2 regions of the Brachybacterium fresconis genome follow, and region 1 is predicted to be linked to the other one. Evidence: predicted binding sites of a transcription regulator. Region 1 holds the regulator's gene; the other holds the start of a gene.
What was found. Region 1 encodes LexA, which represses DNA repair genes until DNA is damaged. Its sites were predicted from a motif close to TCGAACANNTGTTCGA; they were not measured.
Positions count from the first base shown of each region.

Region 2: JOF44_RS06150 (HNH endonuclease signature motif containing protein) is a predicted target of LexA. The motif match lies at 5,482-5,497, and genes of this name have one in related genera.

Region 1 is NZ_JAGIOC010000001.1:4,190,579-4,198,434, forward strand. It holds gene miaA (tRNA (adenosine(37)-N6)-dimethylallyltransferase MiaA) at 1-342, shown strand, start outside; gene dapF (diaminopimelate epimerase) at 339-1,190, shown strand; gene JOF44_RS18595 (class I SAM-dependent methyltransferase) at 1,198-1,812, opposite strand; gene hflX (GTPase HflX) at 1,980-3,536, shown strand; gene JOF44_RS18605 (ATP-dependent DNA helicase) at 3,572-5,602, shown strand; gene lexA (transcriptional repressor LexA) at 5,651-6,346, opposite strand; gene JOF44_RS18615 (peptidoglycan-binding protein LysM) at 6,516-6,911, shown strand; gene nrdR (transcriptional regulator NrdR) at 6,940-7,401, shown strand; gene JOF44_RS18625 (HelD family protein) at 7,561-7,856, opposite strand, start outside.
Region 2 is NZ_JAGIOC010000001.1:1,346,765-1,354,620, forward strand. It holds gene pheT (phenylalanine--tRNA ligase subunit beta) at 1-2,010, opposite strand, end outside; gene pheS (phenylalanine--tRNA ligase subunit alpha) at 2,012-3,124, opposite strand; gene JOF44_RS06140 (S-(hydroxymethyl)mycothiol dehydrogenase) at 3,434-4,531, shown strand; gene JOF44_RS06145 (MBL fold metallo-hydrolase) at 4,531-5,151, shown strand; gene JOF44_RS06150 (HNH endonuclease signature motif containing protein) at 5,549-7,141, shown strand; gene JOF44_RS06155 (bifunctional copper resistance protein CopD/cytochrome c oxidase assembly protein) at 7,205-7,856, opposite strand, start outside.

The sequences.
Region 1 (7,856 bases):
CGCGTGCGCGGGCTGGACCGGGGTGCGACCGCGCGTCGGGCGATCGGCTACGAGCAGGGCCTGGCCGTGCTCGAGGGCACCATGAGCTGTGCCGACGCGATCGAATCCACCATCGTCGGCACCCGCCGCCTGGTGCGCAAGCAGGACACCTGGTTCCGCCGCGACCACCGCGTGCGCTGGATCGACGCCGACGCCGACGGCGACGCCGACGGCGCCCCGGGCGCTCCGGGGGCCCCGGCGACCGCCCCGCGCCGAACGATCGACAGCGCCCTGGCCCAGATCGAGGCGGGCATCACGGCTGCCCGGTCCGATTCCGACGCAGGCCGTAGGCTCGAGCCATGACCGAGAACGTGCGATTCACCAAGGGCCACGGCACCGAGAACGACTTCGTGCTGCTCGACGACCCCGAGGGCCGGGTGGAGCTGGATCCTCAGCAGGTCGTCGCCCTCACCGACCGTCGTGCCGGCATCGGCGGCGACGGCGTGATCCGCGCCGTGCGCACCCGGCGGGCCGGGATCGACGCCCCGGCGGACGCCCCCGAGTGGTTCATGGACTATCGCAACGCCGACGGCTCGCTCGCCGAGATGTGCGGCAACGGGGTGCGGGTGCTCGCCGCCCACCTCCGCCGCACCGGCCATGTCCGCGAGGACCGCTTCGCCCTCTGGACCCGCGCCGGGGCGCGCACCGTCGAGATCCTCGAGCGCCCCGCCGACGAAGGCGCTCCCTGGTCGGTGAGGGTGGGGATGGGCGTGAGCGCTCTCGTCCCCGCGGCCCGCGCCGTCGAGGTCGACGGGCACCGGCTCGAGGCGACCGACGTCGACATGGGCAATCCCCACGCCGTCGCGTTCCTGCCGGCGGATCTCGACCTGGCGGATCTCGACCTGATGCGCCGGCCCCCGGTCCTCGACCCGGCACCCCCCGATGGCGCCAACATCGAGCTGGTCGCCCGTCGCGGTGACCGTCACGTGGCGATGCGGGTGCTCGAACGCGGGGTGGGGGAGACCCGCTCCTGCGGGACGGGCGTGGCCGCTGTCGCGGTCGCTGCCGCTCACCGCGCCGGCGACGGGACCTGGGAGCCCTGGACGGTCGATGTGCCCGGTGGTCGTCTCCAGGTCGGCTGGAACGCCGAGGGCGAGGTCACCCTCACCGGTCCGGCCGTGCTCGTGGCCGACGTGACCCTGCTCGCCTGACCGGGGCTCAGCGCCGCGGCCCGACCTCCAGGACCCGGAAGCCCTTGGCGCTGGCCACCTTGGTGACCTCACGGTCTCCCAGCTGTTCGGCGAGCCAGCGGGCCAGCGGATCCGCCCCCAGGTTCTTTCCGACCACCAGGGCGGCGGTGCCCTGCGGCGACAGCCGTGCCATCCACCGCAGCAGCAGCGCGTGCAGGGCCTGCTTCCCGATCCGGATCGGCGGATTCGACCAGATCGCCTCGAACATCAGATCCTCGGGAACGTCCTCCGGGGCGGCCACGCGCAGGTTCGTGACCCCGGCCCGCACGGCGTTCTCGGCGGTCAGCGTCCGAGCGCGTTCGCTGACGTCCACCGCCCACACCTCCGCCCCGGGGTGCTCCAGCGCAGCGGTCAGAGCGATCGGCCCCCAGCCGCAGCCCAGATCCAGGATCCGGGCCCCGGGGCGCGGCACGGTGAGCGTGTCGAGACGTCCCAGCAGCACCGCGGTGGCTTTGTCCAGTCCGCGCCCGCTGAACACCGAGGCGCTGGAGACCAGGTCGAGGTCTCTGCCGGCCAGCCGCACGGGCAGGGGGACGCGCTGGTCGTCGGTCGCGGGGGAAGGGGTGAAGTAGTGCTCGTCCACCCCAGCAGGATACGGACCTCGCGGCCGGGCGTCGGCGCACGGGCCCCGTCGCGCCCCCGCAGCGGATCGCCGCCCGATCCGCCCAGGGCAAAATCGCTCGACCGCGGCGACGCGGCGTGGGATTCTGGGATGACAGCTCGTCCCCGACCCCAAGGAGCGCCCCGATCGTGCCCATTGCTTTCCATCCCGAACCCGATTCCGACACGGACGTCGACGGGACCACCACGGGAGGGACCGGGGCCACGGCGCGCACCGAGACCACGGACGCCGCGACCACCCCGTCCCGTCGGGACCCGTTGACCGAGCGGATCCTCTCCCGCGGCGACGCCTCCGTCTCCGCCGTGACCTACGACTCCGAGGCCGACGGCGCGCAGTACGACCTCGCCGACCGCCAGGCCCTGCGCCGCGTGGCGGGGCTCTCCACCGAGCTCGAGGACGTCACCGAGGTCGAGTACCGCCGACTCCGCCTGGAGCGCGTCGTCCTGGCCGGTCTGTACACCTCCGGCGACTCCGCCGAGGCGGAGACCAGCCTGCACGAGCTCGCGGCGCTCGCCGAGACCGCCGGCTCCACCGTGCTCGACGGCGTGCTCCAGCGCCGCGCCCACCCCGACCCGGCCACCTTCCTGGGCAAGGGCAAGGCCGCGGAGCTCGCGGAGGTCGTCGCCGAGCACGGCGCCGACACCGTGATCGCCGACGGCGAGCTCGGACCCGGCCAGCGCCGTGCGCTCGAGGACATCGTCAAGGTCAAGGTCATCGACCGCACCGCGCTGATCCTGGACATCTTCGCCCAGCACGCCAAATCCCGCGAGGGCAAGGCGCAGGTGGAGCTCGCCCAGCTCGAGTACCTGATGCCGCGACTGCGCGGCTGGGGCGAGTCGATGTCCCGGCAGGCCGGTGGCCAGGTGGGCGGCGCCGGTGCCGGTATGGGCTCGCGCGGCCCCGGCGAGACGAAGATCGAGCTGGACCGACGCCGCATCCGCGACCGCATGGCCAAGCTGCGCCGCCAGATCACGGCGATGACCCCGGGCCGGGACACCCAGCGCGCGGACCGCAAGCGCAACCAGGTGCCCGCGGTCGCGATCGCCGGATACACCAACGCCGGCAAGTCCTCGCTGCTGAACCGGCTCACCGGCGCCGGAGTCCTGGTCGAGAACGCCCTGTTCGCGACCCTCGACCCGACCGTGCGGCGCTCACGGACGCCCGACGGCCGCGAGTTCACCTACGCCGACACCGTCGGCTTCGTGCGGCACCTGCCCACCCAGCTGGTGGAGGCGTTCCGCTCCACCCTCGAGGAGGTCGGGGACGCCGACCTGCTGCTGCACGTGGTCGATGCCTCCCACCCCGACCCCGAAGGGCAGATCCGCGCCGTGCGCACCGTGCTCGGCGAGCTCGAGGGCTTCGACGTGCCCGAGATCGTCGTGCTCAACAAGGCGGACATCGCCGAGCCGGAGACGATCGCTCGACTGCGCAGCCAGGTCGGCGACCCGCTCGTCGTCTCCGCCCGCACGGGGATGGGCGTGGCGGAGCTGCGTGACCTGATCGCAGAGCGACTGCCCCGCCCGGCGGTCGAGGTCGACGTGGTCGTGCCCTATTCCCGCGGCGACCTCGTCTCGCGGGTGCACAGCAGCGGTGAGGTCCTGGCCGAGGAGCACATCATGGAGGGCACCCACCTCCACGCCCGCGTGGATGAGGCGCTCGCCGCAGAGCTGCACGGCGCGGCCTGACGGGGCGGGGACGACGGCGCGGATACCCTGATCCGATGACCACCGCCACCGCTCACCAGGCCGCCCCGGAGGCCGCCGACATCCAGCTGTCGACCCTCATGGACGCGGCGGTCACGGCGATCGGCGGCACCCAGCGTCCGGGCCAGCAGGCCATGGCACAGGCGGTGGAGACGGCCATGACCGGAGGGCGCCACCTGCTGGTCCAGGCCGGCACCGGAACCGGAAAATCGCTCGCCTATCTGGTGCCGGCGCTGCGCCACGCCCTGGTCAGCCGTCGGCCGGTGGTGATCTCCACCGCCACCATCGCGCTGCAGACGCAGATCGTGCGCAAGGACCTGCCGTACCTGGTCGAGGCGCTCTCCCCGCACCTGCCGCGCACCCCGACCTTCGCCCTGCTCAAGGGGCGGGCGAACTACCTGTGCCGCCACAAGATCGACGGCGGCTACCCCGTCGACATCGACCCCGGCGCGCTGTTCGCCGAGGCGTCCGCGGACCCCGCCCGGGGCGGCGGCGAACGCCTGGGCGACCAGGTGCGTCGCCTGCGCGAGTGGTCCGAGGAGACCGACAGCGGCGACCGCGACGCGCTGGACGACCCCGTCTCCGATCGCGCCTGGCGGCAGGTCTCCGTCACCGGCTCCCAGTGCTTGGGCGGCACCTGCCCGATGGTCGAGTCCTGCTTCGCCGAGCACAGCCGGGAGCTCGCTCGCGAGGTCGACATCGTGGTGACCAATCACGCTCTGCTGGCGATCGACTCCTTCGACAACCACGGCATCATCCCCGACCACGACGTCGTCGTCTTCGACGAGGCGCATGACCTCACCGGCCGGGTCACCGGCGCCGTCACCGAGGTCCTCAGCCCCGGCATGCTGCGGGGCACCGTGCGGGAGCTGCGCGGCCTGGGGGTCGCGGCGACGGCTCTCGACGACGCCGCCGAGGAGCTGCGGGAGGCCCTCGAGCTGGCGCCGGACGGCCGGGTGCTCGGTGACCTGCCCGACCGTCTGGCCGATGCCGTCCAGCAGCTGCGCGTCGAGGCGCGGACCGCCCACTCCGATGCGAAGGACGCCGGCGAGGACGGCTCCGCGTCCACGGCCGGGACCCGCAAGACGGTCCGGGCGAACCTGCAGGAGATCATCGACGTCTGCGAGCGGCTCGGCGCGCCGGGGGAGGACGACGTGGTCTCCGTCTCCCGCTCCCAGGCCACCGGTCGCTCCAGCATCCAGGTGGCGCCCCTCAGCGTCGCCGCCGCCATGCGCGGCGCGATCCTCGAGGACCGCACCGCCGTGCTCACCTCGGCGACGCTCGCCCTCGCCGGCCGTTTCGAACCCGCTGCCGGCGAGGTGGGCCTGGGCCGGGCCGGTCGCACCGAGGTGGACGAGCTGCCGCCGGGGGAGGACAGCGGAGCCTGGGCCGGCCTCGACGTGGGCAGCCCCTTCGCCTATCGGAGCCAGGGGATCCTCTACACCGCCCGCCACCTGCCGCAGCCCGGACGGGAGGGACCATCGCCGGCGATGCTCGACCACCTGACCGATCTGGTGGAGGCATCCCGCGGGGGCGCGCTGTGCCTGTTCTCCTCGCGCCGCGGCGCGGAACTGGCGGCCGAGCACGTGCGCGCCCGACTCGACCTCACGATCGAGGTGCAGGGGGAGGACTCGATGGCGAACCTGGTGCGGAACTTCCGCGAGGACGAGGACGCCTCCCTGTTCGGCACCCTCACTCTGTGGCAGGGGGTGGACGTCTCGGGCCGGTCGCTGCGTCTGGTCACCATCGACCGGATCCCGTTCCCGCGACCCGACGACCCGCTGACCTCCGCCCGCCAGGAGCGGATCGCCCGGCACGGCGGCAACGGGTTCATGTCCGTCTCCGCCCAGCACGCCGCGCTGCTGCTGGCCCAGGGCGCGGGGCGCCTGATCCGCTCGCAGGAGGACCGGGGCATGGTGGCCGTGCTGGATCCGCGCCTGGCCACCGCGCGCTACGGAGGCTTCCTGCGCGAGGCGGTGCCGCCGTTGTGGCCGACGGCCGATCCCGAGGTCGCGCTCGGCGCTCTGCGCCGTCTCGCCGATTCCTGAGACCGCCGCGGCGGCGGGCCCGAGGGCCGGTCGCAGCGGCCGGGGCGCTCAGACCGCGCGCAGCACCGCGACGACCTTGCCGAGGATCTCGGCGTGGTCGCCCAGGATCGGGGCGAAGGCTGGGTTGTGCGGCATGAGCCAGACGTGGTCGTCGCGCTGCACGAACGTCTTCACGGTGGCCTCTCCGTCGATCATGGCGGCGACGATCTCACCCTTCTCGGCCGAGCGCTGAGAGCGCACCACCACCCAGTCGCCGTCGCAGATGGCGGCGTCGATCATGGAATCGCCGACGACCTGCAGCAGGAAGAGGTTCCCGTCGCCGACCAGGCGCGAGGGGAGGGTGAAGACGTCCTCGACCTGCTCCTCGGCCGTGATCGGCACCCCGGCTGCGATCCGGCCGACCAGCGGCACCGTGACCGACTCGGGGGATATGTCCGGGATCGGCACGGGGGCCGGGGCACCGTCCTCCTCGGGCATCACGACCTCCATCGCCCGCGGGCGCTTCGGATCCCGTCGCAGGAAGCCCTTGCGCTCGAGCGCCTGGAGCTGATGGGACACCGACGAGGAGGACGTCAGGCCGACGGCGTCGCCGATCTCCCGCATCGTGGGCGGGTACCCGTGGGCGGAGACCGCGTCGTTGATGGTCTCCAGGACGAGGCGCTGGCGACGGGTGAGGCCGGCCGTCGCGGGATCCGCCGGGGCGTCGCCGCGGGACCGGATCGGCGGGGGGGTGCTCGGCGTCATCGTGCGGCCTCCTGGCTTCGTCTGTCGGACCCTCGCGGTTCCGTTGTCCTGTCACCCAGCCTAGGGCGGCGCGCACCGGATGCCAAACAGGTGTTCGAGATTCCTCTTGCGTGTCGCGCCGCTCCCCGGCTACAGTCGCACAAAGATTCGATCGAACAGGAGTTCGGATATGACGACGCAGACCGCGACGGTCCTTCCCTTCCGGCAGCATCGCGACCAGCACGACGCGCAGGCCTCTCGAGCGGATGTTCGACTCGAGCCCACCCGGCGCGGTCGCGCGCTGCTGACGCTGGCAGCCTTCGTGCTCGGGCTCCTCGTCGCCGGCGCCCTGCTGCTGGTGTTCGACGTGCCCTCCGCCGTGGCGGGCCCTGAGCCGGAGCCTCCGACGACCATCACGGTCGAGGCCGGGGACACCCTGTGGGGCTACGCCGAGCAGTACGCTCCGGCACCGATGAGCGAGCGGGAGTACATCGCCGAGGTGCGCACGCTCAACCAGTTGGCCACCGGGCGCGTCACCGCCGGTCAGCAGATCGAGCTGCCGTCGCCGGGATCCCTCGAGCGCTGAGCGGGCGACGTGCCGGTATCCTGACCGGATGCACTGCCCGTTCTGCCGCCATCCTGACTCCCGGGTCGTGGATTCGCGCACGTCCGACGACGGCGCGACCATCCGGCGCCGTCGTCAGTGCCCGAACTGTTCGCGGCGCTTCTCGACTTCCGAGACGGCCTCCCTGTCCGTGCTCAAGCGCTCCGGCGTCAGTGAACCGTTCAGCCGGGCGAAGGTGATCTCCGGCGTGCGCAAGGCCTGCCAGGGTCGCCCGGTCAGCGACGACCAGCTGGCGATGCTCGCCCAGCGGGTCGAGGAGACGATCCGCTCCAGCGGCCAGGCGGAGATCGACGCGCACCAGGTCGGCCTGTCGATCCTGCAGCCGCTGCAGGAGCTCGACCTGGTCGCCTACCTCCGGTTCGCGAGCGTGTACCAGGACTTCGACACGCTCGAGGACTTCGAGAGCGAGATCGCCCGGCTGCGCGCCGAGGCGGCCTCCGCGTCGGTCTGAGAGACGGGTCGATCCCGACGGAGCGTGGGGGTTTCCAGATTTCTGCGCCGATCGGTTCGAAGCAGCCGTCGGCTGTGCATAAGATGTCCCCCGTGCACTCTCGCAGTGCACGACCGATCGGCGGTCGCGGAGGGGAAGCCGCGGCCGCCGATCCCGGTCTCAGGACGGGCCGATCCCCGCCGGCAGATCCCGGGCGTGGACCACGCCGAGGTGCCGGGTCGGCCGGCTCATCGCGACGTAGAGGTCGCCGGCGCCGTGAGCGTCGATCAGCTCGGCCGGTTCCAGGATGATCACCCCGTCGAACTCCAGCCCCTTCGCATCCTGCGCGGTCATCACGGCGATCTCGTCGTCCACGCCGGCGGAGCCCGCGCCTGCCCGGGGCAGCTGAGGGTGATCGTGCAGCCGTGCGAGCACGGCATCGATGCGCTCGGCCACCGTGATCACGGCCAGGCGTC
Region 2 (7,856 bases), 2.8 Mb from region 1:
GGAGCCCGGCCCGGAGGCGCCGCCGACCACGGCCGCCAGGGTGCGGGTCTGCGCGGGCAGCGCGCCGAGGATCTCCTCGAGCTCCGCGTCGGTGGGACGCTGCGAGGCCGCCGGGATCGGCGAGCGCGCCTGCGTCCCGCGGGCGATCGAGGTGCCGGCGATCTGGAAGATCGCCACCGACTCCGCGCCCCGGCCCAGGTTGCGCCGTGCCACGGGCAGCAGAGTCTGCAGCAGGGAGGTGCGCAGCAGGGGCTCGTCGTCGGCCAGCGGGTTCAACAGCCGCACGGCCTCGCGTCGCGGATCATCCTCCGTGTAGCCGAATGCGTCGAAGATGCCGTCGGCGACGAACGGGGCGGAGGCGACCTCGGTCAGGCCCGCCTCGACCAGCGCCCGGTTCGCATCGCGGCGCGCCCGCTGGGCGATGGTCAGACCGCGACCGCCGGGGGCCGTCGGCAGGACCGAGGGGATCTTCTCGTAGCCGACCAGGCGTGCGATCTCCTCGACCAGGTCCTCCCGCAGGGTGAGGTCCGGGCGCCAGCTCGGCGGGGTGACCACGAGGGTGTCCTCGCCGCTTGCGTCGACGGTGCAGCCGATCTGCTCGAGGGACCCGCGCACCTGCGCCGGGGTGTACTCGATCCCGACCACGCGCTCGGCGTCGCCGAGGGCGAGGGTGATCGCGACCGGCTGCTGGACGGTTCCCTCGTCGGTGACCTCCGGGGCGATCGTCCCGCCGCCGAACTCGACCATCAGCTGGGCCGCGCGGTGGGCGGCGACCAGCGGAAGCTGCGGATCCACGCCGCGCTCGAAGCGCTTGGAGGCCTCCGACGGGAGCCGGTGGCGGCGGGCGGAGCGGGCCACCGTGACGGGGTCGAAGGTCGCGGCCTCCAGGACGATGTCCCGTGTGGCCGGGGAGACCTCGGTGTCCTCGCCGCCCATGACGCCGGCGATGCCGAGCACGCGCGCGCCCTCGCCGCCGTCGCTGTCGGTGATCAGCAGGTCCTCGGCATCGAGGCGGCGGGTGACGTCGTCGAGCGTGGTGAGCTCCTCCCCCGCCCGCGCACGGCGCACCACGATGGGGGCGACGACCTGCTCGGCGTCATAGGCGTGCAGGGGCTGGCCGAGATCGAGCATGACGTAGTTGGTCACGTCGACGATCAGGGAGATCGGTCGCATGCCGGCCTGGGTGAGGCGCCGCGCCATCCAGCGGGGCGTCTGCGCGGTGGGATCCACGCCGTGCACCTCGAGGGCGACGAAGCGGCTGCAGCCCGGGCCGGACGGGAGCGGGGCGTCGTCGTGCAGCTGCACCGCGACGCCGGGTCCGGCCGGGGTCGGGACCTCGACGGTGGTGACCGGGTCGGTGAAATCCGCGCCGGTGGCGTGGGAGTATTCGCGGGCCACGCCGCGCATCGAGAAGCAGTACCCGCGGTCGGGGGTCACGTTGATCTCGACGACCTCGTCGGACAGCCCCAGCAGGGCGATCGCGTCGTCGCCGGGCGCGGCGCTCAGGCCTTCCGCATGCCCGCGGCCGAGCACGATGATGCCGTCCTCGCCCGACGGATCCTCGCCCAGTCCCAGCTCCTGGCCGGAGCAGATCATCCCGTCGGATGTGTGCCCGTAGGTCTTCCGCGCGGCGATCGCGAAGTCTCCGGGCAGCACGGTGCCCGGCAGGGAGACCACGACGAGATCTCCCGCGACGAAGTTGTGCGCGCCGCAGACGATGCCGCGGCTGGGGCGCTCCGCGCCCGGCTGGGGGTCCTGGGGATCGTCGGCGTCCTCGTTGTGCTCGGGGCCGACGTCCACGCGCACCCAGTTGATGGTCTTTCCGTTCTTCTGCGGCTCGCCCACGAGCTCGAGCACGCGGCCGACGACCAGCGGGCCGGTCACCTGCGCGCCGAAGATCGTCTCCTCCTCGAGGCCCACCCGGGAGAGGTCCGTGGCGACCTGCAGGGCCGAAGCGTCGGAGGGCAGGCTCGCGTGCTCGGCGAGCCAGGTCAGGGGAATGCGAGGCATCTCAGATCTCCGTCCCGTAGTGCTGGGAGAAGCGGACGTCGCCCTCCACCATGTCGCGCATGTCCGCCACGCCGTTGCGGAGCATGAGCAGACGCTCGATCCCGAGGCCGAAGGCGAAGCCCTGGTACCTCTCGGGGTCCACCCCGGCGGCGCGGAGCACGTTCGGATGGACCATGCCGCAGCCGCCCATCTCGATCCAGCCGGTGCCGCCGCAGACCCGGCAGTCCGGGTCCGCGTCGTGGTCCAGGCCCAGCCGCGCCTGGCAGCGGAAGCAGCGGAAGTCCATCTCGGCGCTGGGCTCGGTGAAGGGGAAGTGGTTGGGGCGCAGCCGCGTGATGGGCGCCCCGCCGAACAGGTGCGCCGCGAGGGCGTCCAGCGTCCCGACGAGGTTCGCCATAGTCAGGTTCTCATCGATCGCGAGACCCTCGACCTGGTGGAACATCGGCGAGTGGGTCGCGTCGATCTCGTCGGCGCGGTACACGGTCCCCGGGCAGGCCACGTACAGCGGGGCGCCGCGCTCGAGCATCGCGCGGATCTGCACCGGCGAGGTCTGGGTGCGCAGCAGCATCCCGGAGCCCTCGGGCGCGACGTACAGCGTGTCCTGCAGCGAGCGCGAGGGGTGCTCGGGATCGGCGTTCAGGGCATCGAAGTTCAGCCAGGAGGACTCGATCTCCGGGCCCTCGGCGATCTCCCAGCCGATCCCGACGAAGAAGTCGCCGATGCGATCGGTCAGCGTGGTCAGCGGGTGCGCGGCGCCCCGGGGGCGCAGATCCGTGGGCAGCGTGACGTCGACGGTCTCGGCGGCGAGCGCGGCCTCCTCCTCGGCGGCGGCGAGCTCCTCCTGCCGGGCCGACAGCGCCTTCTGCACGCGGCCCTTGCCCTGGCCCACCAGCTTGCCGGCGGCGGCCTTGCGGTCCTTGGGCAGATCCTTGATGGCGCGGTTCGCGGAGGTCAGCACGCTCGCATCGCCCACGTGCCGGGTCCGCACCTGCTTCAGGGAGGCGGTGTCGGGCGCAGCGGCGATCGCGGCGAGCGCGTCGTCGACCGCGGCGGTGATGCTCGCCTCGTCGATCTGGGGCGCCTCGGGCGCGGGGGGTGTGTCGGACACGGGCATCGCTTTCGTCGGGAGTCGTCCTGAGGGGTCACGGGGTGCGGGCACCGGGGCGCGGCACCGCGGACCATTCTAGGAGGCCCGGCGCGCGGACGTCGGCCGTGCCTGCGAGCGAGGGTCGTCGGCCTGGTGTCCCGTCGTCGACCGCGCCCACGAGCGGACGCCGACCGCGCCTGCGAGCGGACGTCCGCCGCGCCTGCGCGTGCACTCTCGGCACCCGGCCCGGACCCGTCCGGCCCTGCTCATCGACAGGCGCCGCGGAGCTGGTCACGGCTAGGCTGGCCCGGAACCCCGACCTCGAAGGAGGCCAGCATGTCCTGGACCGTGAAGGGCGTCGTCGCCCGCGCCGAGAAACAGCCCGCCGAACTGGTCGACATCGTCGTACCGGACCCGGGACCGAACGACGTCGTCGTCGACATCGAGGCCACCGGTGTCTGCCACACCGATCTCGCCTACCGCGACGGCGGCATCAACGACGAGTTCCCCTTCCTGCTGGGCCATGAGTCCGCGGGCCGCGTCTCGGCGATCGGCGAGGACGTCACCCACGTCGAGATCGGCGACTACGTCGTGCTGAACTGGCGCGCCGTGTGCGGCCAGTGCCGCGCCTGCAAGAAGGGCGTGACGCAGTACTGCTTCGACACCCACAACGCCTCGAAGCCCATGACCCTCCCGGACGGCACCGAGCTGACCGCCGCCCTCGGCATCGGCTCCTTCGCCGAGAAGACCTTGGTCCACGAGGGCCAGTGCACGAAGGTCTCCCCCGACGCCCCGCCGGAGGTCGCCGGTCTGCTGGGCTGCGGCGTCATGGCCGGCATCGGGGCCGCGATCAACACCGGCGCCGTCCAGCGCGGCGAGTCCATCGCGGTGATCGGCCTGGGCGGCGTGGGCTGCGCGGCGATCGCCGGGGCGGAGCTCGCCGGGGCCACGACGATCATCGGTCTCGATGTCGACGAGCAGAAGCTCGCCGCCGCGGAGGAGCTGGGCGCCACCCACACCCTGGCCACCAAGGGACTCTCCCCGCAGCAGGTCGCCGAGAAGATCCAGGAGCTCACCGGCGGCTTCGGGGCCGACGTCGTCGTCGACGCGGTCGGCATCCCGCAGACCTACGAGACCGCGTTCTACGGACGCGATCTCGCCGGCCGCGTCGTGCTGGTCGGCGTCCCCCGCCCGGACGTCGAGATCACGCTGCCGATGCTGGACGTGTTCGGCCGCGGCGGCGCCCTGAAGTCCTCCTGGTACGGGGACTGCCTGCCCGAGCGGGACTTCCCGTATCTCACGGACCTGTTCCTGCAGGGCCGGCTGCCGCTGGACCGCTTCGTCACCGGGCGCACCGATCTGCCCGGGGTCGATGCGGCGCTGGATTCCCTGCACGACGGCGCGAACCTGCGCACCGTGGCGGTGGTCTCCTGATGAGCATCCGACTCGATCACGCCACCACCTCCGGCACCTTCAGCCTCGACGGGGAGACCCACGAGGTCGAGAACAACGTGTGGGTGCTCGGCGACGACGAGCAGTGCCTCGTCCTCGACGCCCCGCACGACGTGACGACGGTCCGTGACCTGGTGGGCGAGCGCGAGTGCGTCGGCATCCTGCTGACCCACGCGCACGACGATCATGTGCGGATGGCCCCGGAGCTCTCCGAGGCGCTCGAGGCTCCGATCCTGCTGAACCCGGCCGACCGCGAGGTCTGGCAGCTCACCCACGGCGACCTCCCTTGGGACGGCGACGTCACCGACGGTGACATGTTCACCCTCGGCGGCGTGGACCTCGAGGCCCTGCACACCCCGGGCCACTCCCCCGGCTCGACCTGCTACTACGTCGAGGAGCTCGGCGCGGTGTTCGTCGGCGACACCCTGTTCCAGGGCGGTCCCGGCGCCACCGGGCGGTCGTTCTCCTCGCGGGAGACGATCGAGCAGTCGATCCGGGAGCGCCTGTTCGCGCTGCCGGAGGACACGGTCGTGCACACCGGGCACGGCCCGGACACGACGATCGGGGCCGAGAAGAGGGCCGCGCAGGGCGATTGGCTGTGAGAGCCTCTCGCGCTCGGCCCTGCTGAGCACCATCTGCTGCTGACGGCGGCGGTCGCATCCCTGCGGCCGTCGCCGTTCGTGTGCGCGGGGTCGCAGAAGATGCTCGTGTGCGCGGGGCCGCGGATGATGCGCGGGGCTGCAGACGATGCTCGCGGGCCGCAGGGCCAGCGTGACGTCCCCCGTGGCGATGCGGGCCGCCGTACGTGCATGCGGAGCCGCGCGCGGTCGACAACGAAGAATCATCCGCCCGTTCGACATTCCATCACTGCAGGTCATCCTCGCCCCGAAGTTATCCACAGCTCTCCATCTGTCACACCCTCCTCTGTAGAATAGGTCACACGTTCGATGATCCGGCGGGGAGCAGTTCTCGCCGCAGACCCCAAGGAGGCGAGGGACGATGGGCGAGTTCGACGACGGCGCGGCACCGTTCCTCCTCGCGCCTCCCAGCCCCGAAGCGGCCGCGGCGGCGAAGCAGACGGCGGCCCGGAAGCGGCGTCGCGGCCCCATCTCGCGCGATGCGGTCCGACGTGCGGGGCTCAGCAGCTCTCCGCGGATCGCGCAGAAGCTGGCGGAGCTGTGGGACAGCGGCCGCCAGGACTCCCGCCGCCTCGCCCTGCGTTATCTCGTCGTCATCGAGGCGTCGCAGGACCCCTGGGGTCCGGAGCTCGATCGGGATGCCGCGGCCATGGAGGAGCTGCACGTCTCCCTCGCGCTGCGCTGCACGAGGGTGCAGGCCGCACGGACGATCCGCGAGTCCCATCGCGTCGGCGCCCTGCTCCCCCACATCCTCGACCGCCTGGCCGAGGGTGACTTCCCCGCCGCATGGTTCTCGACGGTGATCGAGCGCACCCACGAGCTCGGGGACGATGCTGTGCGCGAGGTGGACGAAGCGCTCGCGGACGCCGACCTCGCCATCAGTCCCGAGGCCTTCTCGCGGCGCCTCGGCCATCTGATCACGGCCGCGACCGCGCACAGCGAGCTGCCCGAGCACGCCACCCCCGAGGCTCGCCGCCGCGTGGTCCTCGATCCGCCGCGGCCCGATGGCACGGGCTGCCTGCGCATCATCGGCCCGATCCCGGAGCTGCTGGATCTCAGCCGCCGTCTCGACCAGGCCGCCCATGCCGTGAAGAACGCCCAGCTGGCCGCGCTCGAGGACGGCACGCCGATCCCCTCGGATCCCGACGGCATGATCGAGAGCACCGGCCAGGTGCCGCCCCTGACCACCACCCGCTACTCGGTGCTGCTGGGTGCGTGGCTCGACACCGACGGGGTCGAGGTGCCCGCAACGAGGTTCCGCATGACGGTGACGGTGCCGTTCATGACCCTGCTCGGAGAATCCGATGCTCCCGGCATGCTCGACGGCACCACTCCCATCCCCGCGGACATGGCGCGTGACCTCGCGGGCCGCGAGGATTCCTGGTACCGGGTCCTGACCGACCCTTCCACGGGCCGCTTCCTGCCCCTGGCCGCGGATCGCTACCGTCCGACGGCCGCGCAGCTGGAGCATCTTCGGCTGCGCCACCCCACCTGCGCGGTGCCCGGATGCAACCGGCCCACCTCCTGGCTGGCCGAGGCGGACCACATCGAGGAGTTCGACCATGAGGATCCCGCCTCCGGTGGTCCGACCGACGTGGACAACCTGCACGACCTCTGCCGCGAGCACCACCGGCTGAAGACGCTCGGCCTGCTCGATCCGGTGCGCGACGACCTCGCCGGCAAGACCTGGTGGGACGTCTCCGGGATGCTCATGACGATGCAGGACGACGGCCGTGACCTCGCCACCGAACAGGTCGTGACCGAGATGACCACAGCCTGGGAGCAGTTCGAAGCATCACGGGCGATGCGCACGGAGAGCACACGGCGACGGCGCGAGGTCCAGGAACGAGGGCTCTCCCCGGGGGACGTGACCACCGGTCCGGATGGTGAGGACGGATGGTGGGTCGGCCGCGATGGCGACCTGCATCCGCCCGGGCCGCCTCCGCCCTTCTGAGCCGCTCCTGCCGCCCGATCGACCGGGCTGCGGGGCAGGGCTCCGCGCCGCCCTCCGCGGCGATCACCCGGGAGGCTCGGACGCATCCTTCGACCGCTGGTCACGAGGCTGCGTCTCGTCGTGCGACGCCTCGACCCCGTGCTCATCCGTCGCGGTGGTCGCAGAGCCCGGTTCTCCCGCCCCTGCCGCGTCGGGGTCCGACATCGCAGAAGCCGACATCGCAGGGTCCGGCACCGCAGGAACCGACACCGCAGGGCCCGAGGACGCAGGCCCTGAGGCCCCGGGTTCGCGGCGTGCGGTCTCCGGTGCCGCCGCCGGCGCCTCCCCCCGCAAGCTCGCGAGGTATGCGTTGTACGCCTCGAGCTCCGCCCCGCCGTCGCGGTCCGCCTTGCGGTCGAACTGACGGGCGCGACGATCCTCGGACTGCATCCACATCGTCGCCATCAGGATCGCGTAGAAGAAGGTGGGGATCTCCGAGACCGCCCACATGATCGTGGCCCCGCGCTCCTGGATCAGCGCGAGCTGGTCGGCCGTGTACATCCCGAGCTCCCCGTACCAGTCCGGGGCGATCAGCCAGGTCGCGGAGACCAGCGCCACTCCGAAGAAGGCATGGAAGGCCAGAGTGACCAGCAGGGTGATCAGCTTCAGGATCGGGTTGATGGTCCTGGTGGACGGATCCACCCCGATCAGCACCCAGGCGAACAGATAGCCCGAG